Regions from separate parts of the Exiguobacterium sp. NPDC077395 genome, predicted to be linked through region 1. Evidence: predicted binding sites of a transcription regulator. Region 1 holds the regulator's gene; the other holds the start of a gene.
What was found. Region 1 encodes NrdR, which represses ribonucleotide reductase genes. Its sites were predicted from a motif close to AACACNATATATNGTGTT; they were not measured.

Region 1 (10,444 bases):
TTCGCGTTCGTATAACCTGCCGTCTTCCAACTCGTTGCGATACGAAGGACATAATTCTCGTTCAGACGAGTCTGTTTCTTCACTTCAATACAATAATAGAAGAGTGCGTTGATCACGCCCGGTGCGAGCCCGAGCGTATCGACGAGTTCGATAACCAACTGTTCATCACTTTTCGACAGCTGAGGCGTCTTCCGAAGTGTCGATACGTATTGATGGGGGTGGGCCGCTTCCATTACCGCTGGATCATGTAAGTCTCCCAGCTTGGTCTCTTCGAGCTCCACCGTCTTCTCTTTTCGATGCCGTGTCTGCTTTTTCTTCAACTGTAATACCATCTGACGGCATCCGTCCCGCTTCTCCTGCTCACTGAGCGGAAGATAGGCTTCGTGAACGAAATATTCTTTCAACATCTCCGCCATCGTCTCTTCGTCGAGTTGAGAGACATAGGCCAGTTTTGTGATGGTTTCGTCTAATTTCTTTGTGAAAAACCCGACTGGGAAATTCGTCAGTTTCTTCACAATATCCATATCGAACGAATAGTTGATTTCAATCTTCGCACGATCTGGTTTTTCGTAGTTCTTTTGCGTGAACGCTCGATGATTGACACCTTTGACATCAAACACTTCATTAAAGTCTTTCGTCACCTCGACGATTCCCGCTGGCAAAGGGTCGATTGTGAAACGCCCCTGAAGTTGTTTAAAGCGCACTTCCCCTACTTTATAGAAGAGAAAGCTCGATAACAGTCCATCGTTTAAAAACGTATGCGGCGCGAGCGGCACACGCAACTGATAGACGTATTGCGTCAATCGGGCATCTTTCGTTTTGTACGTCCGTACCAATCCGATGGCTTCGAGGCGAAATAGATTATCCGTCAATTCATTGATGGAGTACTCCAACATCTCACACAAGGCACTATGAGACATATAGTTCGATTTCATTTTGCCTGGTTTCAATTCACTCCACAGCGTCTGATACAGCGCGAGCGCTTTGACACCGATGACAGGCTGATATAAGTGGTAAAGGGACTGATACGATTCGCGGTCAACAAGACCTGTACTCATAATGAGCAGTTCGTCCGTCCCAAAGATTGTACGTTCTTTCTCCATAGCTCTCTCCCCTGAAAAAGGGCGACCAGCAGGCCGCCCTTTAGTTGGTCGAATTTTCTTGCTTCATTAAATCTTCAAGTTCTTTAAAGAACACAGTGATATCTTTGAATTGGCGATAAACAGATGCAAAGCGGACGTATGCGACTTCATCGACACGTGCGAGTTCATTCATCACCAACTCACCCACTTGCTCACTCGGAATTTCCGACTGCGCGAGGGCGCGAAGTTGTTGTTCGACTTTTGTCACGACCCCTTCAAGCTGTTCAAGCGTGACCGGTCGCTTTTCACACGCACGAATGATTCCACGGAGCACTTTTTCGCGACTGAATTCTTCACGGTTTCCATCTTTCTTCACAATGATGAGGGGTGTCTGTTCCACCGTCTCAAACGTTGTGAACCGATACCCACATTTTTCACATTCACGACGACGTCGAATCGAATAATGGTCTTGCACCGGTCGGGAATCGAGCACTCTCGTTCCATTGTGATCACATTTCGGACAACGCATGCTCAAGCCTCCTTATCGTTCGACAGATTTATTTCCGATAGCACGAAGCGGGAATTGTTGTGTGAGCGCCTCGTAATAGTGAGTAACGATTTGTGCGAGGTCTGTCCCGAGTCGCTGTTCGCGGTTCAATGTAAAATCGACTGCTGTACGACCTCCGTCTACTTGCACGATCGTAATGAGTCCGTCCCATCCTTCACCAATGAATGAGAGTTCGCCACGGTTCGAGTCGATTCGACGGACCGTCTGACCATTTGACTGAATCTGACTTTCTAACCATTGTAAGATTGCATTCGGAGATGCCGCATAGTAACGTGTCCGAAGCGATTCATTTTTATGTGTATCTTTCGTTTCAATATGTGTTTGTAACTTATCTAACAGTCCCATAATCCACCTCAACGCCTGAGTTATATACGTTAAGCATATCAAAATTAAGGCAACAACAAAACAATTAAAAGGGCTGACCGTCAAACGGCCAGCCTCAAAAGGTTCTTCAGAATTATTTAGTTAGTGCAACTTGTGCTTCTGGAACACGAATTGGTCCCATTCCACGTTCAAGTTTCACATCTTCACGTACTTTTGCATCCAATCCTTCGGCGATGTATTGCGATGCCGTAGCTGGATCGATTCGATCTCCACATGTGAACACGTCAACCGACGCGTAGCCATGCTCTGGGAAACTGTGAATCGTTAAGTGTGATTCTGAAATGATGACGACTCCACTCACACCGTGCGGCGCAAATTTGTGGAAAGCGACTTCGCGGACTTCAGCGCCCGAACGAAGAGCTGCATCGACGAACAAACGCTCGATGTAGTCGATATCATTTAATTTGTCGGGATTGCACTCCCAAAGTTCTGTAATAATGTGACGTCCCATAGTATCCATATTAGTGGATCCCCCTTTACATCAATGGTCTCAAAGTAGTTGATGATCACTCACTTTGTGCCTGAATCGCCCACAACCACGGGGGCAAGTTAGTCCTAAGAGGTCCTAACCCTTTAAGTTGCGTTTGTCAGACCAATTGAAGTTCACGAAACTGAGTGTAACGTGTTTGGGACGTCGTTACAAGACATTTGTTTAAAAAAATCAAAAATATTTTTTAGACCGTAATATTTTTTTAGGCGTGAGTTTCTTGTTGCCCGATTTGAAGGTAACTCGCCACCATGTCCAACAAGTCGACGACACGGCACGAATAGCCCCATTCATTGTCATACCATGCGAGAACTTTTACATGATTTCCGCCGAGTACCATCGTCGAATCCATATCGATAATTGACGAGCGATCGTCTCCGTTAAAATCAATCGATACGAGCGGTTCATGGGAGACACCTAACACGCCCGTCATCTCTCCAAACGCCGCACGTTCAAACGCTTCATTCACTTCATCGACGGTGACGTCACGATGAAGCTCGACGACTAAGTCGACGAGTGATACGTTCGGTGTCGGGACGCGGAGTGCCATTCCGTTTAATTTCCCTTGAAGCTCTGGCATGACAAGCCCGATCGCTTTAGCCGCTCCTGTCGAAGTCGGGATGATCGAACTGCCACAAGCACGCGCCCGGCGTAAGTCCTTATGCGGGTTATCAATGTTATTTTGGTCGTTCGTGTACGCATGAACAGTTGTCACTAAACCAGTTTCAATACCGAATGTCGAGTGTAACACCTTCACGACCGGTCCTAGACAGTTTGTCGTACACGATGCATTTGAAATGATGTGGTCTTCTTCCGGGCGATAGTCTCGATCGTTGACCCCCATCACAATCGTACGTACATCCCCTTTCCCTGGTGCAGTCAAAATTACTTTTTTTGCGCCTGCATCTAGATGAAGTTTCGCCCCGATATCCGAGTTAAACTTCCCTGTCGCCTCGACCACGATGTCGATGCCAAGGTCTGCCCACGGTAAACGTGATGGATCACGTTCTGAAATGAGTTCGATTCGCTTTCCATCGACTTCAAGCGCATCCCCTTGCGCTCGAACCGTCAATCCGAATGGACCGTGAATGGAATCATGTTTGATGAGATGAGCGAGCGTTTCCGCAGGATAACTCGCATTGATCGCCACGACTTCATGACGTCCCTCAAGCATCAATTTTCGGAATACCATTCTCCCGATTCGACCGAATCCGTTAATCGCAACTTTTGTCCCCATGCTAAATCCCCCTTTTTCTACATTACGGTTTCATTATAACGGATAGCTGTAAGCGTTTTCACTATGATTCGTCACATTTTTTTCATTTTTCTTTGTTTATTTTTTGAAAATGAGGGAAATTTCTTGTCGTGAAGCACAACAGAAAGGAGGCGTCACCATGTTTGATTGGGGAGATATCGATAAGTTCTTCATTTCGTTTTTCATCATCTTACCGATTGTGACGTTGATTCATGAGTTCGGACACTTCTTTTTCGCAAAGTTGTTTGGAGGCTCGCTCGACATGCAAATCGGCACAGGAAAAAAACTATTTAAAGTAGGACGTCTTCAAGTGAACCGCGTCTATTTTTATGATGCGTGGTGCCAGTTTACAGATTTAAAATGGAGCAACAAGGTCACCCGCACGCTTGTATATGGCGGTGGAGCCATTTTTAATCTGGCGAGTATCTTAATTGTCAATGCGTTTATTTTGAGACGAGAGATTGAACCGACGTTGTATACGTATCAGTTCGCCTACTTTTCGTTTTACTATATTTTCTTTTCACTGTATCCCATCTATTATTCGAACGGTCACCCAAGTGATGGACGTGCCATTTATGATACGTGGAAGAAAGGATCACCCGAATCCGATCCATTAAACTAACCAAACGAAAAGAAGGCGAATCATCATTCGCCTTCTTTTTCAATCGTCTTAAATTGTTCGACCAAACGGTCAATTTGCGGTGGTAAGTCACCGAGTGAACCGTTGTTATTGACGAGAAAATCGGCCTGATGCTTTTTCTCTTCAATCGGGATTTGAGAATGAATGCGAGCGAGTGCCTCTTCTTTCGTCAATCCATTCCGCTCCATGAGACGCATCAGTTGAATCTCTTCGCGACAATAGACGACGACAGAATAATCGACGAGGTCGAGCATTGTCCCCTCAAATAGGAGAGGAATATCAAAAATAACGACAGACTCGCCGGATGCTTCATAATCACGCATCTGTTCCTTCATCTCTTCACGAATCGCTGGATGCATCAGTTGATTGAGGTGTTGTCGTTTCGTCTCATCATGAAAGATTTCACGCCCTAGCGCGGGACGGTTTAAGACATCGCCGTCAAAACATTTTGGAAATGCCGCTTTTACACCCTCAATCGCCTTCCCTCCAGGTTCGACGACCGTCCTCGCAATCAAATCGGCATCGATGATCGGAATCCCCTTTTTCCGAAATAGTCGAGACACCGTGGACTTCCCGGTTGCAATCCCACCCGTCAATCCAATTTTCAACATAACGCCCACTCCTTAACGTTGTTGACAGCGTGGACAATAATGCGTGCCACGACCGCCTAGTTTCATCTTTTCAATTTCTTGTCCGCAACGGCGACATGGTTCACCGGCTTGTCCGTATACATAAAGTCGTTCTTGGAACGTTCCCGCGGCTCCGTCTGGATTCGTATAACTCCGAATGGTACTTCCTCCACGTTCAATGGCTTCATTTAGCACGGCTACCGCTTCAATGCGTACACGCTCCACTTCTTCGTGCGTCAAACTAGCAGCTGGTCGTGTCGGGTGCACACCGGCACGAAACAAAGTTTCATCTACATAGATATTCCCTAATCCGACGAAGATGGACTGATCGAGAAGCGCCGTCTTGATAGCGCGCGTCTTCATCCGCTCTAGACGCTTATGCAACGCATCAGTTGTCACACGCTCATCAAACGGTTCGTATGCAAGTAGTGACAGTGGTGGTGTCGTATGAACCGCCTCATTCGTCCGCAACTCCATCGTTCCAAACTTCCGCACATCGTTATAATGCAAGGTCGATTGGTCCGTGAAGTTGATGACGACATGCGTATGTTTAGCCGGTGCTGTGATTGTCTCATAAGGGAAGAACTTCCCTTCCATTCGGAGATGGGAGACGAGATATCCGTTCGTTAGTTTGAATAAAATAAATTTTCCTCGACGTTCCACATCTGTAATGGTCTCTCCAACCAAATGGTGCACCCATTCTTCTGGCTCGAGTCCTCGAATGATTTTAGGGTCGTGCACATCGACAGACTGAATCGTCTTTCCGGAAACGGCAGGTCGTAATCTGCGACAAACCGTTTCGACTTCTGGTAATTCTGGCATACTGATTTCCTTTCTATCTTCTTATTTCGTATCGAACCATGTCGTTCCAACGGCCCCATCCGCACGTAACGGAACGTCGAGTGTCACCGTATGCTCCATCGCTTCCGTCACCAATTTTTCTAATGCTTCCATTTCTTCAGCCGGACCTTCAAAAATCAATTCATCGTGTACTTGTAATAACAACTTAGATTGAAGTTGCGACGATTGAAGAGCGTGATCGACGTCAATCATCGCTTTTTTGATGATGTCGGCTGCCGTTCCTTGAATCGGTGTATTGATTGCCGTACGTTCAGCGAATCCACGCAAGTTGAAATTACGAGAATGAATGTCTGGGATGTTCCGGCGTCGTTTTAACATCGTCTCGACGAACCCATGCTCACGAGCCCGTTCAATCGCAGCATCCATGAACGTCTTCACTCCCGGGAACTGTTCAAAGTACGTATCGATAAACGTTTGTGCTTCTTTTCGTGTGATACCTAGATTTTGCGAGAGCCCATAATCACTGATTCCATATATGATTCCGAAGTTGACGGCTTTCGCCTGACGACGCATGAGTGAAGTGACTTCCTCATTTGCGACTTTGAACACGTTTGCCGCCGTCGATGTATGAATATCTTCATCATGCAAAAAGGCCGCCATCATTTTATCATCTTGTGACATATGCGCCATGATCCGAAGTTCGATCTGTGAATAGTCGACCGCATAGAGCACCCAGCCCGGCTCGCTTGCGGTAAATGCCTTACGGATACGACGCCCCTCCTCTAATCGGATCGGGATGTTTTGTAAGTTCGGGTTGACCGATGAGAGTCGTCCCGTTTGCGTCAACGTCTGCGTGTACCGAGTATGAATCTTGCCATCTTCCTTCACTACTTTCTGCAATCCTTCTACATAGGTCGACTGTAGTTTCCCAAGTTCACGATAATGCATGATCTTCTCGATGATCGGATGAAGCGGCGCCAACTTCTCAAGGACGTCCGCTGCAGTCGAGTAACCCGTCTTTGTCTTTTTCACAGGGGGAAGTGCTAATTTCTCAAACAGGACGACCCCTAGCTGTTTCGGCGAGTTGATGTTGAACGGTTCGCCGGCCAATTCATGAATCGTTACTTCAAGCGCAGAGAGGCGCTCACGAAGATCTGTCTCCATGTGTTGAAGTGTTTCAACGTTTACGTGAATGCCTGCCCATTCCATCTCGGCTAACACCGAGACGAGCGGTTTTTCAAGCGCCTCATATAATTCCGTCTGTTCGTTGTCTTTCAGTTCTGAAGCGACACGTTCAAACAACGTCAAAATCGCATGTGCTTTCTCCGCGAGATGAGAATGGAAAACTTCCTCATCTGGCACTTTCACTTTTGCGCCTTTCCCATATACCGCTTCATCTTCTTCAAGAGGGTATGCGAAATGAGAAGCAATCGAGCTGAGTGACGTTCCACCAGATAAATTCAACAAATATCCGGCAACGAGTAAATCTTCATAACCGCGAAGGGATAAGTGATGTCGCTTCAACTGAATGATTGTCTGTTTAGCATCGAGACAAATCGTCGTCTTCGATTCGTCTTCAATCCATTCCTTGACTCGCGCATCTTGTAAGAGTGTCACATCGCCGACGGTCACGCCACGATCTGACACGATTGCAACCCCAACGATGTCTTCTTCGAAATAGTCATCGTGTAGTTGCTCAAGAAACAGGACCGCTCGAGACAAATCTTGTTCAGAAAGGTCGATTGTCGGTCTGACTTCTTTTTCGACCGTTTCTTCTGTAGAGCTGTCCGCTAATTTACCGATCAACGACTTGAATTGAAGTTCCATGAACAAAGGCTTCACGACCGAAGCATCATAAGGTTTAAAAACGAGATCATCAACGGTCACATTAAGTGGCACGTCCGTATAAATCGTCGCCAACTGTTTTGACATCTTCGCCTCTCGCTCGTTGGCTTCCACTTTTTCTTTCTGTTTCCCCTTTAGTTCATCCGTATGTTCGTAAAGGGACTCGACGGTTCCATATGTTGAAATCAGCTTGAGCGCCGTCTTTTCCCCGACACCCGGGATACCTGGAATGTTATCCGATTTATCCCCCATCAACCCTTTTAGGTCAATCATCTGAATCGGTTGTAGTCCCTCATAACGTTCCTGGAACGCCGTTTGGTCCATTGTCTCGACATCTGTGATGCCTCGCTTCGTCAAGTAGACGGTCACGCGATCATCGATCAGTTGGAGTAAATCTTTATCTCCCGTCACAATCGTCACTTGATCATATGATGTATCCTTGGAGAGCGTGCCGATGATATCATCCGCCTCATATTGATCAAGTTCTAAGACAGCGATACCAAACGCACGACAGACGTCTCGCACGAGCGGGAACTGTTCGCGTAATTCCCCAGGAGTCTTTTGACGCCCTCCTTTATAGTCAGCAAACGTATCGTGACGGAACGTCTTCTTCGACGCATCAAACGCAACGGCGAAGTGCGTCGGTTGCTCATCTTCCATCAATTTCAACAACATCATCGTAAAGCCGTACACCGCGTTCGTATTTCGACCTGACGCGTCCGACATCGGAGGCAGTGCAAAAAACGCACGATATGTTAAGGAGTTCCCATCTAGGACTAGTAGTTTATTCATTCAATCGACCTCCATTCTTCTCTTCATTCATCATACCATACGGGTACATGCGTTCGAAAAAAAAGACCCTTTTCTACGAATAGAAAAGGGCCAAATTCTCGACCGTGTGGAGATGAGCACCGATCGAGTCACGAGATGATGAAGAGGTCTCATTCATAAGAATAGCAAGGTTTTGTAAAGTAAATATGAATGGAATAGCAAGGTTTTGTAAAGTGACTAAGAATCAGCGGTCAAGTGGGATTCAAACCCGCGGGAACGTGATGGTGAACGTCGTCCCTTTGCCCTCAACGCTATCGACATCGATTGTCGCATGATGGAGATCGATGATGTGTTTCACGATAGCAAGACCTAGACCCGTGCCACCTGAATTTCGACTTCTTGCTTTGTCGACACGATAGAAACGCTCAAAGATTCGACTCACTTCTTTTTCAGCAATCCCGATTCCATTGTCCTTGACGCGTAATTTATACGCATCCTCATTCGCCTCGACAGAAATTTCGACACGACTTCCTTCCGGAGAATAGTTGATGGCGTTCGCGACGAGGTTCATGATGACCTGTTTCATCCGATTCAAATCGGCCTGTAAGACGGCCGTCCCATGATGCTTCGCCTCTAAATGAATCGACTTCTTGTCCGCTTTCTGACTGAGCAAGAGACATACCTCATCGACGAGCTGGTTCAAGTCGACGGATACCAGTTCCATCTGGAAATCATCACGTTCTAATCTCGACAGCTCAAGCAAATCTTCAACAAGCATCTGCATCCGCGTCGCCTCTTTTTGAATGATGTCTAAGAACTGGTCGCGGAGTTCAGGCACTTCTTTAGCCCCGTCGAGTAATGTCTCACTAAATCCACGAATGGAGGTGAGCGGGGTCTTGAGTTCATGACTGACGTTCGCGACAAAGTCTTTCCGCATCTTCTCGAGTCGCTTCAGCTCCGTGATGTCGTTAAATAATAATGTCGTCCCACGAAGCATTCCCGTATCACTGAAAATCGGTGCGGCAGACACCATATACGTCTTCTGATTGAAGCCAGTTCGAATCGACAGCTGACGACGATGAACTTCTTCCGTCAAATAGACGTCTTCGATCAGAGTCTCAACATCAGGGCTCGGTAACATCCCGTGATAAAATTGTCCAATCGATAAATCATCGTATTGGAACATCTCGCGATACGAACGGTTGACTAATGTGACGATGCCTCGCTCGTCCACGAGAAGGAGCCCTGCCCCCATATATTCGATGAGTGATTCGAGTCGTGCTCGCTGAACCGATTCTCCGAGTGAAATTGACTCCAAATTTCGGGCGAGGACGTTGATTGATCCAGCGAGGCTTCCGGTTTCCTCGTCATTTCGCAGTTCGTAAACGCGAGCCCGATAATTACCATCGGCGAGTTCCCGTAAGACGATGGTCGCCTCATCGATTGGTCGTATAAATTGGTTCGTCAGATGCTGAAGGACGAATAGGATGATGAAAAATGAAAAGAAGAGCGCGAGCGCAATCGTTAACCAAATTCGATCATACACGCCTTCAAGGTCTGACACGTAACGGATGAACGTTAAATAGACCGTCTCCCCTGTCGCAAGTTCAATCGGTTTTGTGAACTGGATCAACTCATCTTCGTCCGCTTCACCAAACGTCCCGTCTTCGGGCACTAGACTTGGCTCAATCTTATAATCGATTGAGCCGACACGAAACGGTGTCCCGGCGATGACTTCATTCCTGCTATTGAGTAGCAAAATGTCAAAGCTACTCCCGTCATCGATTTGACCGACATATTCTCGAATTTCGTCTAGCTCTCCCCCTTCAAGGTACAAAGCGGCGAGCTGAGCATCCTCTTTCAAGCGGTCACGTTCAGAATCCAAATAGAAATCTTTAAACAGTTGGCCGAGCACGATGCCAAGCGTCAAAAGTACGCCCGTGACGAGAAGGATGAGCGTCGTCATGAATCTAGAGCGATAC
Region 2 (10,444 bases), 510 kb from region 1:
AACTTCTATCAACACGTTGAATTCATGGCTGTGAAGATGGATGAAGAGACAGAAGTCGAAGCGGATATCGTCCTCGTCGGCGACGCGAAAGGTGTCAAAGAAGGTGGATATCTCGCTCAGTCGCTCTATAAAGTGACGGTTTCTGCGACACCTGCCAACATCCCTGAACGCATCGAACTCGACGTGTCAGACCTCGAAATCGGTGACTCGGTGACGGTAGCGGATCTTCCAGAAGACAAATCGTACACGATTGTCTCTGAACCAGATATGCACATCGCCTCTGTGAATGAGCCGGTTGCAGAAGTTGAAGAAGAATCGGAAGAAGCTTCATCTGAAGGGGAAGCATCAGAAACCTCTTCTGAAGAAACAGAAGAATCGGCTGAGGATAAAGAATAAGAGTTTCTTTCGTGTCTGAAATAATCACACGATGCAAAGGAGAGGAGCATTGTCCCAAAGAAGGGGCGATGCTCCTTTGTTTTATTTGTCGAATTAAATCTGAACTTTATACTTTTAAATAAAAAGGATGAATCATACTTAATCAAACCAAAATATTACAAATTAGCATATATTCAATGTGATTCTAGGTATGAATGAGGTAAACTATATAAAAGTTTATTTCGTAAGGGGATGTACGATGATATTTTATTAATTTGATAATGAAACTGGTAAGAAGATCACAATATTTAATTCGAACTTTGTGATGTTACGAATCATACAAACTGAAAAAGGTTCTAATATTGGTTGTATGCATTTAGATCCGGGTGGTGTCATCGGTTATCATCAAGCAGTTGCACCCCAACTTCTTCTCATTATGGTGAGTGAGGGTTACGTTAGAGGTGAAAAAGATGAATATTTTAAAGTGCAAGCTGGAGATGATGTTTTCTAGACGAAGAACGAGTGGCATGAAACGAAAACAGATAGAGGATTAACAGCTATCGTAATTGAAAGTGAAGAATTAGATCCATCAATTTATATGACTGAAATAAAATTAATTAAATTCTAATGAAGCTTAGACGATTACTGATTAGTAAAGTAAGAGTGGGGGATTGAGACTAAATATGTCGCATTTATATATCGATTTAAGTGACATTACTTCTTCTTCGGAACTACATCAAATATTAAAAGAAAGTCTTCATCTTCCTGATCATTACGGCGAAAATTGGGATGCCTTTTATGATGTCATTACTGATGTGGATTGTATAACTTTTCCTGATCAAATCACTTTCATAGGATATTCTTTGCTTGAAACGAAATTAAGTGAGGATGCTAAGTACTTAAAAATGTGCTTAGAAGAGTATAACGAAGAATATTCTGTTTCACATTGTCATATTGTTTTCTTGTAATCTAATTGGCTTACTAATATATAAAGCTAGTCTCTAAGAGAGTATCCATTTCACAATCACTAATTTTCAATATAATTTTTATAGTCCCCGACCATCATAAGAATTAATAGAAAAAAACAGCTGATTTAAATTACAAGGTCTTTAAACTGAAAAATCAAAGGTGATCACTATGCAAGAGCTTACAATTATTGAAAGGAAGCGTCTATTAGAGCATCTTGAAGATAATTTAGATAATTATTTCATTATGGGTGAAATTAAAAAGGTATATGAGATCACTAGTTATGATGATTTAACTATTAACGATAACCAAAAAGCTTTAATTGATTTTTTGGTTTACCAAAATGTATATCCAATGGTCATAACATTTATATTATCTAAAAATATAAGTCAGGATAATGAGATGGTTGAAAAAATGGATTCAAGGAAAAATAAATATTCTATGAACTATTGCTCTGAGGATGAGAATTCTTTTTATTACTGCAATGCAAAAATAGAAAACGAAAAAGATTTAAGGTTTTTGATTAACGAAACGTACTGGATGCCTGCTCAAAATAGGTTTTATAATATTATCTTTAAAGATAAATTGAATTTCACTTTAAAAAAGTATGGTAAGTGGCTGTTCTCTAGAACTCAAGTTGTACCTTTAATTGATATGAGTATACCAACTTCTTTTATTAAAATAGATGGAGATGGACTTGGGTTTATTTTGTTTTCTAATGAAAAAAGATATGAGTCTATTGAAGAATTAACAAAGAATTTACCTCGAAAATTTGATATAGATTATTTAAACGAACAATGAAATATGAGGGCCTCAGTTTGAGCATGTTTTAACGCATAGTCATGTTACATAGATACTATGAAAAATGATATGTATGATGAGGTTTGGGGGTTTACTCATGATGACTCTTTGTTAGAATTATATAAACTGACAATAGCGGGTTTATCGATGTGAGAAATACAGTCCGTAGAGTTGGAATAAGAGTAAATTTAGCCAAATCATATAGCTTTGTATCATGATGTCCATATATACGATCAAAATTATTAAAACCATTTAAAACTTGTGAAGCCACGTAGTTAAGCAGCACATATTCCATAGAGAAGGTGAAAAAATGAAAGCTCAGGAAATATTAAGAGAAATTGAAAAGATATATTATTGGGATGCGCGCGTTTTAGGATTCGATTGCCGTTATTTTGGAGATGAGGTTTTAATAAAGATTGAAGATGAGGAAGAGAGTTATCGTCACTACGAGATTGAATTTTTAGGTTGTATTAAAGTAGAGGTTTCTGCTGCTCTAGATGATCGAACAATGCCAATCAAAGAATTGACAAGGGGACAACGTCCATATTTCATGCAGGATATTAGCATTGATAGTTACGAATTAGAGGGGCAGGAAATATTTATATGCCATCTCTTATTGCCTCCTGTTACGGCAGAGATTCATTTCACAAAAATTAGAATCGGAACGGAATATCACTGATTAAAGTTTCTAGGATTTAATCGCTACACATAATTAAGAAAAATATGACGGACGATTTTTACCTATACTCTGAATTGATTATTCAAACGGAAAACCTAAATTTAGTCAATGAATAAACCATTTTTACATATCCATTTCAAAACCTTTTTACAAGAGGAGTAGGTAATGTCAAACCCCAGCTATTATAAAATTGAAATTAGTGGTAAGTGTTTTAATGAAGATATATCATGTACTGGAGAACAACTTGAAAGTATTCTTCAAGCTATAAATGAGATACAGACTGATAGTTTGATATGGTATCTTTTTGATATCTTTGGGGGTAGTAAGGTGTCACTATTCGAACTTTTCCCATCAAATGATTTTGGAATAATTAATTTTTTTAGTACATATGAACTGATAGGGAGAGTTAAACATATAATTCAGTTCGAAAGTGGAGTATTTATAGGGAGTAAATTCAAAAATATAGAAATTGACTTTGAAAATCAACCTCATTCAGAAGCTGAGCTAGAGTTTCAATTAAATCAAACTTCAATTGAAATTAGAGCTTTTGATTTCGAGTGCTTCGAAATAATCTTACAAGATGAAATGATTTATCATTATTTAAAGAATAAGTTTCTTTAATGATTAGACTATGCACATTCGAAATTAAAAGTAGGATGTAAGATTTATTTTGGAACAGGGAGATTGATATTAAAATTGAAAATGCTAATTCATAGACATTCTCCCGAAAATCGGGAGAATTTTTCTTTGTCACAAATCCGCCATATGTAAACGATTACGATGTGAACACTCTGTCAATTCATGCAAGACAGGATTGCCAACAGAGACTGTACAGTTTATATTGTTAATGATTTCACATATTAGAACTGATACTTTCCTATTTAATTATTCAGAAAGAAGGGTTTGTGACATGGCATCAATGGAAATCCATGCACTCGAATCATTACGAAAAAAAGCACAAGCTTCCTCACAAATGATTCATTATCGTCCAATGGAATACTTTTTACGGGCAATGTTAGCCGGGATCTTTATCGGCTTTGCCTCAATCTTTACCTTGAAAGTCGTCAACGGTATGTATTTAGCGGAATCTCCGTTCACGACACTCATCGGAGGCTTCTCGTTCGGGATCGCGCTTGTCATGATCATTTATGGGGGAGCTGAGTTGTTCACGGGGAATACGATGTATTTCACAACGTCGACGCTTCGTGGTTATACGACGCTCAGTGATACGATGCTCGTCTGGTTGCTCTGCTTCGTCGGGAACGCACTCGGGGGAATCCTATTCGCCTTACTACTTGCACCGACTGGCGTCATCCAAGAACTCGGGATGAACAACTGGTTGTTCTCCGTTGTTGAAAGTAAAATGCATCATACGACGGTCGAAATTTTCTTCCGTGCCATCTTCTGTAACTGGATGGTCTGTCTCGCTATTTTCTTACCGAAACAAATGAAAAATGAGTTCGCTCAAATCTTCTCGATGATTTTCCTTGTCGCCGTCTTCTTCGCTTCAGGATTCGACCACGTCATCGCCAACTTCGTCTTGTTCGCCTTGACGCTCGTCGTCCCACACCCGGAGACGATCAGCATGGCAGGTGCAATTCACAACTTGATTCCTGCAACATTCGGTAACATTATCGGTGGAGCGCTCTTCATGGGAGCCATCTATACCTGGCTCAACTCGAAGGGTCTTCGTGAAGCACAAGAATTAGAGGAAGAAGTCGAATTAAAAGTTGTAAAAGCTGTTAAATAAATGATGTTTGTCACATGTAGCGTAGAGCCTTGTCTTATCGAAGACGAGGCTCTTTTTTATCGTATGGCCACACGTAAACTGTCACAATATCGACTCGTGACCATCGAGAAAAACACATGCCATAATCTATATATAGGATTCTTAAAACGAATATGAATGTTTTGAATCCATATATAGTGAGGTGATGGGTTTTGAAATTACTGCAGTTGTATGAGGACGTCTGCGTTTTACCAGACCAAGACTTGGTGCAAGAGAATGCGAATGTGGACGGGAAATCCCCGCTCGGAAAACTAGCACGACTCTCTTCAGAAGTGTCGAAAGAATTGTCGCAGACGTATTTGATGTCGGAACGGTCAAAACAAGCCGTCACTGATAACTATTTATATGTGCACGACGCCGACTATTACATCACTGGCTCGACGACATGTTGTCAAATTCCACTCGGTCAATTATTAAAAGATGGATTCCACACAGGGCATGGAACGATCCGGTCGCCAAAGGACATTCGCTCTGCCATGGCACTCGCGTCGATCATCCTTCAAGCGAATCAAAACATGCAGCATGGGGGGCAGGCCTTCCCAATGTTTGACGTCGACTTGGCACCGTATGTCGAGAAGACATATGAGCGTCAACTGAGCCGACTTCAATCATTACCCGTTGACTGGGACGATGCGCAATTGAAACAACTCGCGGAAGAAGAGACGATCTCGGCGACGTATCAGGCGTGTGAGGCGTTCATCCACAATGCGAACTCGATGCACTCACGAGGGGGCGGGCAAGTACCTTTCGTTTCAATCAATTATGGAACGGACACATCAAAGTGGGGACGTATCCTCATTCGAGAGTTACTTCGTGCCACGGAACGTGGGTTAGGGAACGGAGAGACTCCGATTTTTCCCATTCAAATCTTTAAAGTGAAGGAAGGAATCAACTTTCGGGAGGACGATCCGAACGTCGATCTTTTCCGTGAAGCGTGTCGGGTAACAGGCAAACGATTATTTCCGAACTTTTCCTTCATCGATGCTCCGTTTAATGTCGCTTACTATGATGGGACGTATGCATCTGAAGTGGCGTATATGGGTTGCCGCACTCGGGTCATGGGAAACCGACACGGAGAGGAGACGTCGGTCGGACGTGGCAATCTTTCCTTCTCCACACTCAACTTGGTGAAGATGGCACTGATCTCGGAGTCACTCTCTGACTTTTACCGCATTCTCAACCGCTATATCGATATCGGCATCGAACAGTTGATCGAGCGTTTCGAGTATCAATGTACGCGTCTCGCTGAAGAATTCCGTTTCCTCTACACACAAGGGGTCTGGCGTGGAAGTGAACAGTTACATATTCATGATGAGGTTCGAGACGTATTAAAACAAGGAACGCTTTCACTCGGTTTCATCGGACTCGCTGAAACGTTGAAGGTGTTGACAGGCAGTACACATGCTGAGTCGCGTGAAGCGGAACGACTCGGTCTCGATATCGTCACGCACTTAGCTGATCGGATGCGAGCGGCGGCCGAATCATACGATTTGAATTTCTCATTGCTTGCGACACCCGCGGAAGGACTGTCAGGCAAATTTGTGACGCGAGACCAGGAAGAGTTCGGGATGATTGAAGGTGTCACCAATCGTGCCTTTTACACAAATTCATTCCACGTGCCGGTCTATCAGTCTGTATCGATTCGTGAGAAAATCCGAATCGAGGCACCGTATCACGCATTGTGTGACGCGGGACATATATCATATGTCGAAGTCGATGGGTCACTTGCCCACAATGCGGAAGCGGTGGAATCGATTGTCCGCTTGATGCGTCAGCATAACATCGGCTACGGTTCCATCAATCATCCGGTCGACCGTTGCGGAAATTGTGGATTAGAAGGACTAATTGATGATGCCTGTCCGACGTGTGGCGAGGATACAAACATCGAACGAATCCGCCGCATCACCGGTTATTTGGTCGGGACGATGGACCGCTGGAATACGGCGAAACGAGAAGAAGAACGGGCGAGGGTGAAACACGATGCGCATTCTATCCGTCGTTGAAGAATCCGTCGTCGATGGGCCGGGGATTCGAACGGTCATCTTTACTGCCGGCTGTCCGCATCACTGTAAAGGGTGTCACAATCCTTCCTCGTGGAATCCAGCTGGCGGTGAGGATGTCGAAATAGAGGAACTTGTTCAACGCGTCAAGCTCAGTGGTTGGGACGGGGTGACCATCTCAGGAGGTGAACCGTTTCTTCAATCGTCACCGTTAGCAAAACTCGTAATGGCATGTAAGTCGCTCGGTAAAAATGTGTGGGTGTATACGGGCTATACAATGGAACAGTTGGTAGCGATGCAGGACGAAGCCGTTCAAACGGTGTTAGACTACGCCGATGTGCTCGTTGATGGTCGCTTTGAGCAGTCGCAACGAGACATGAGGCTCCGCTTTCGGGGATCGAGTAATCAACGGATCATCTTCTTGAATAAAGTGTAATCGAGGCAGAGATGTCTCGATTTTTTGTATAATGATGTAAAAGGGGGAGTTTTAATGAAATGGTGTAGTTTTGAGATGCAAGAAGAGCAACGAGTGGGGATCGTCGAAGGTGATTTCGTCTACGATGTCAGCAATCAAGTACATACGACAAATTTATTAGAAGTGATCGCGCGTGAGTTCGAACCGGATATTGATTTAGACGTGGCACCTTCATACCGAGTGACGGACGTGAAATTGCTTGCTCCGTATCGACCGTTGAAAAATGTGATTTGTATCGGGAAGAACTATGAAGAACACGTGAAAGAAATGGATACAGCGGGAGCGGGGAAACTCGTCATCTTCACGAAAGCACCAACTTCAGTAGTCGGACCGGACGCTGTCATCGAGCGCCATCCGGAATTGACGGACAAACTCGACTACGAAGGCGAACTTGCCGTCATCATTGGAAAGTCGGGACGAGACATCGAATCGGTCGAAGAACACATTTTTGGATACACGATTCTAAACGATGTGACGGCACGGGATGTGCAAAAAGAACATGTCCAATTCTTCCGTGGTAAGTCGTTCGATACGTTCTGTCCGATGGGACCGTTCATCGTGACGCCGGAAGAGCTTCAGTTCCCTCTCCGAATCAAAACGAATGTCAATGGGGAGACACGCCAAGACGGAACGACGGCCGATATGATTCGCCCGATTGACGAGCTCATTCGTACGTTATCGAAAGGCATGACGCTTGAAGCGGGTGACATCATCGCGACAGGAACGCCAGCCGGAGTCGGGCACGGGATGACACCACCGACCTATCTTCAAACGGGAGACACCGTCGAAGTGACGATTGAAGGTCTGGGCACGCTAAGAAATGTGATTGTCTGAATGAAATGACGCAAAATGTGAAGAATCTTGTAATTCATTTATCATTTTATAAATGAGTGTTCCTCTTCGTTATAGTAAGGGTAGAAGATAACACAGAGGAGATGAATCATTATGGATCGTCACAATCAATCAAATGAACACGATCAATTACATGAATCAGAACAGCAAAAAGATTGGTTAGATACAGAACTCGGTTCATCCAACCGAGAAGAAACAAAAGTACGAACACAGTCAAAACCTTCATTCGTCAGCCGCATGTTCCCAGGACTTGTCGGTGGGGTCATCGGGGCATTGTTGACGGGCGCAATCGCTTATCCGTTTATCGACCAACCCGCAACGAATGTGAGTGATACGAACGTGACCTCGCAAGGGACTCCGGTCCAGACGTCATCAAACGTGTCTGACTCTTCAGTCACGAATGCCGTCGCAACCGCTCAACCTGCAGTCGTCACCGTGAACAACTTCGCCCAAACTGGCTTCTCGAGTGAAGCCGTCGAGGCTGGCGTTGGATCGGGCGTCATCTACAAAAAAGAAGGTGACTCGGCATTTATCGCGACGAACCATCACGTTGTCAACGGGGCAGACAAGCTGACGGTCACGTTTAATGACGGAACGACAGCGGAAGCGACGCTCATGGGAAGTGACGCGACGTATGACTTGGCCGTCTTGAAAGTGGACGCTGACAAAGTACCGGCCGTCATCTCAATCGGCAAATCGAGCGAGTTAAAACCGGGACAAACGGTCATCGCCATCGGGAATCCGCTTGGACAATTCGAGAACTCCGTGACACGCGGTGTCGTCTCATCGACGTCACGTCTCGTGCCGGTAGATACGGATGAGAACGGACAGGCCGACTTCAATGCTGAGGTCATTCAAACGGATGCGGCCATCAACCCAGGTAACTCGGGTGGTGCGTTAATCAACGAAGAAGGACAACTCGTCGGCATCAACTCGATGAAGATTGCGACGGCAGAAGTCGAGGGAGTCGGATTCTCGATTCCGGTCGACATCGCCCTTCCGCTGATCAATCAAATCGAACAGACGGGAGAAGTCAATCATCCTTCGCTCGGCGTATCGCTACGTGATGTGTCAGAGTTCCCTCCAGGTTACTTGACGGAACAAATCAACTTACCTGAATCGGTAACGGCGGGAACGATTATCGTAGAAGTTCAACAAAATAGTTCAGCCGCAAAAGCGGGTCTTGAGGCGCGTGACGTCATCGTGAAAATCAATGACAAAGACGTCAGCTCGTTCATCGACCTCCGTAGTGAATTGATTCGAGATACGGACGGAACGGTCGACATCGAATATGTCCGTGACGGAAAAACGGAAACGGTTCAAGTCGAGATTCAAAACGCTAACGGTTCTGCATTGTAAAAGGTGGGCAATAAGCCCGCCTTTTTTGCTATGCTTATACAAAAGGAGGATGAGATATGGTACGAAACTTATATGGGGTGTTACTATTCGGGGCAGGAATTTTACATTTTGTCAGAGAGAAGGCATTCATGTCGATTATTCCGAAATCTTGGCCGTTCCGCCGCTTGATGGTGCAACTGAGCGGAGTCGTGGAAGTCGTCTTCGGGGCAATGCTCTTACTAAACAAAGGGACGACGTTCGTAAAGCGGACGCTACCAGCATTCTTTATCGCCGTCTTCCCAGCCAATATCAATATGGCCGTCAAGCCATCTAAAATCGGTGGGAAAGTCATTCCGAAATGGATTACATGGGGACGACTCCCGCTACAATGGGTTTTGATCAAAGGTGTCAAAAAAATATAAAGGTGTGGAGATACATATGACAAACGTATTGAAATGGTTTGAACAATTTCATGCACATCCAGAAATCAGTTGGAAAGAAATCGAGACGACCCGAACGATTGCTTCGATTTTATCAGACTGGTCGATTCCGCATCGGACGTTCGAGGATGTGACCGGGGTGATCGCGGAGATTGGATCGGGAGAAAACGTGATTGCGGTCCGCGCCGATATCGATGCGTTATGGCAACAAGTGGACGGTACGTTTCGTGCGAACCATTCATGCGGGCACGACGCGAACATCAGCATGGTACTCGGTGCACTCGAACAATTGAAGGACGAGGCGTTACAGAAGCGGATCCGTTTCATCTTCCAACCTGCCGAAGAGCAAGGGAATGGTTCCCTCGCCATGATCGAACGTGGGGCGTTAGAAGACGTGACGCAACTGTTCGGGATTCATTTGCGTCCACAAGAAGAGTTGAAGAAAGGTCAATACGCGGCGGCGATTCAGCATGGCGCTGCCTTCTTCTTAAAGGGAGAGGTGATTGGGGATGACGCGCACGGCGCAAGACCGCATCAAGGACAAAACGCACTCGATGTCATCTTCACGATTCAACACATGCTCAAAAGCATTTACTTATCACCGTTTGAGCCACACTCCGTCAAGTTGACGAAAGTACACGCCGGGAGTGACAACATGAACATCATTCCAGGGAATGCGACGTTCTCGATTGACGTCCGCGCTCAACAAAATGAGGAATTGCTCGAACT

Region 2: ACQKD4_RS07165 (anaerobic ribonucleoside triphosphate reductase) is a predicted target of NrdR. The motif match lies at 4,735-4,752, and genes of this name have one in related genera.

Annotation. Positions count from the first base shown of each region.
Region 1 covers NZ_JBNNHU010000001.1:876,977-887,420, reverse strand. Annotated here, with positions in the region: gene ACQKD4_RS04505 (DnaD domain protein) at 1-1,103, opposite strand, end outside; gene nrdR (transcriptional regulator NrdR) at 1,144-1,611, opposite strand; gene ACQKD4_RS04495 (hypothetical protein) at 1,624-1,995, opposite strand; gene speD (adenosylmethionine decarboxylase) at 2,108-2,494, opposite strand; gene ACQKD4_RS04485 (glyceraldehyde-3-phosphate dehydrogenase) at 2,727-3,758, opposite strand; gene ACQKD4_RS04480 (site-2 protease family protein) at 3,916-4,398, shown strand; gene coaE (dephospho-CoA kinase) at 4,422-5,027, opposite strand; gene mutM (bifunctional DNA-formamidopyrimidine glycosylase/DNA-(apurinic or apyrimidinic site) lyase) at 5,040-5,867, opposite strand; gene polA (DNA polymerase I) at 5,889-8,483, opposite strand; gene pnpS (two-component system histidine kinase PnpS) at 8,725-10,444, opposite strand, start outside.
Region 2 covers NZ_JBNNHU010000001.1:1,390,841-1,401,284, reverse strand. Annotated here, with positions in the region: gene ACQKD4_RS07200 (50S ribosomal protein L25/general stress protein Ctc) at 1-396, shown strand, start outside; partial or broken gene ACQKD4_RS07195 (cupin) at 674-1,003, shown strand; gene ACQKD4_RS07190 (barstar family protein) at 1,059-1,343, shown strand; gene ACQKD4_RS07185 (hypothetical protein) at 1,513-2,142, shown strand; gene ACQKD4_RS07180 (hypothetical protein) at 2,453-2,821, shown strand; gene ACQKD4_RS07175 (hypothetical protein) at 2,987-3,442, shown strand; gene ACQKD4_RS07170 (formate/nitrite transporter family protein) at 3,741-4,571, shown strand; gene ACQKD4_RS07165 (anaerobic ribonucleoside triphosphate reductase) at 4,763-6,613, shown strand; gene nrdG (anaerobic ribonucleoside-triphosphate reductase activating protein) at 6,591-7,046, shown strand; gene ACQKD4_RS07155 (fumarylacetoacetate hydrolase family protein) at 7,101-7,919, shown strand; gene ACQKD4_RS07150 (S1C family serine protease) at 8,031-9,296, shown strand; gene ACQKD4_RS07145 (DoxX family protein) at 9,353-9,697, shown strand; gene ACQKD4_RS07140 (amidohydrolase) at 9,714-10,444, shown strand, end outside.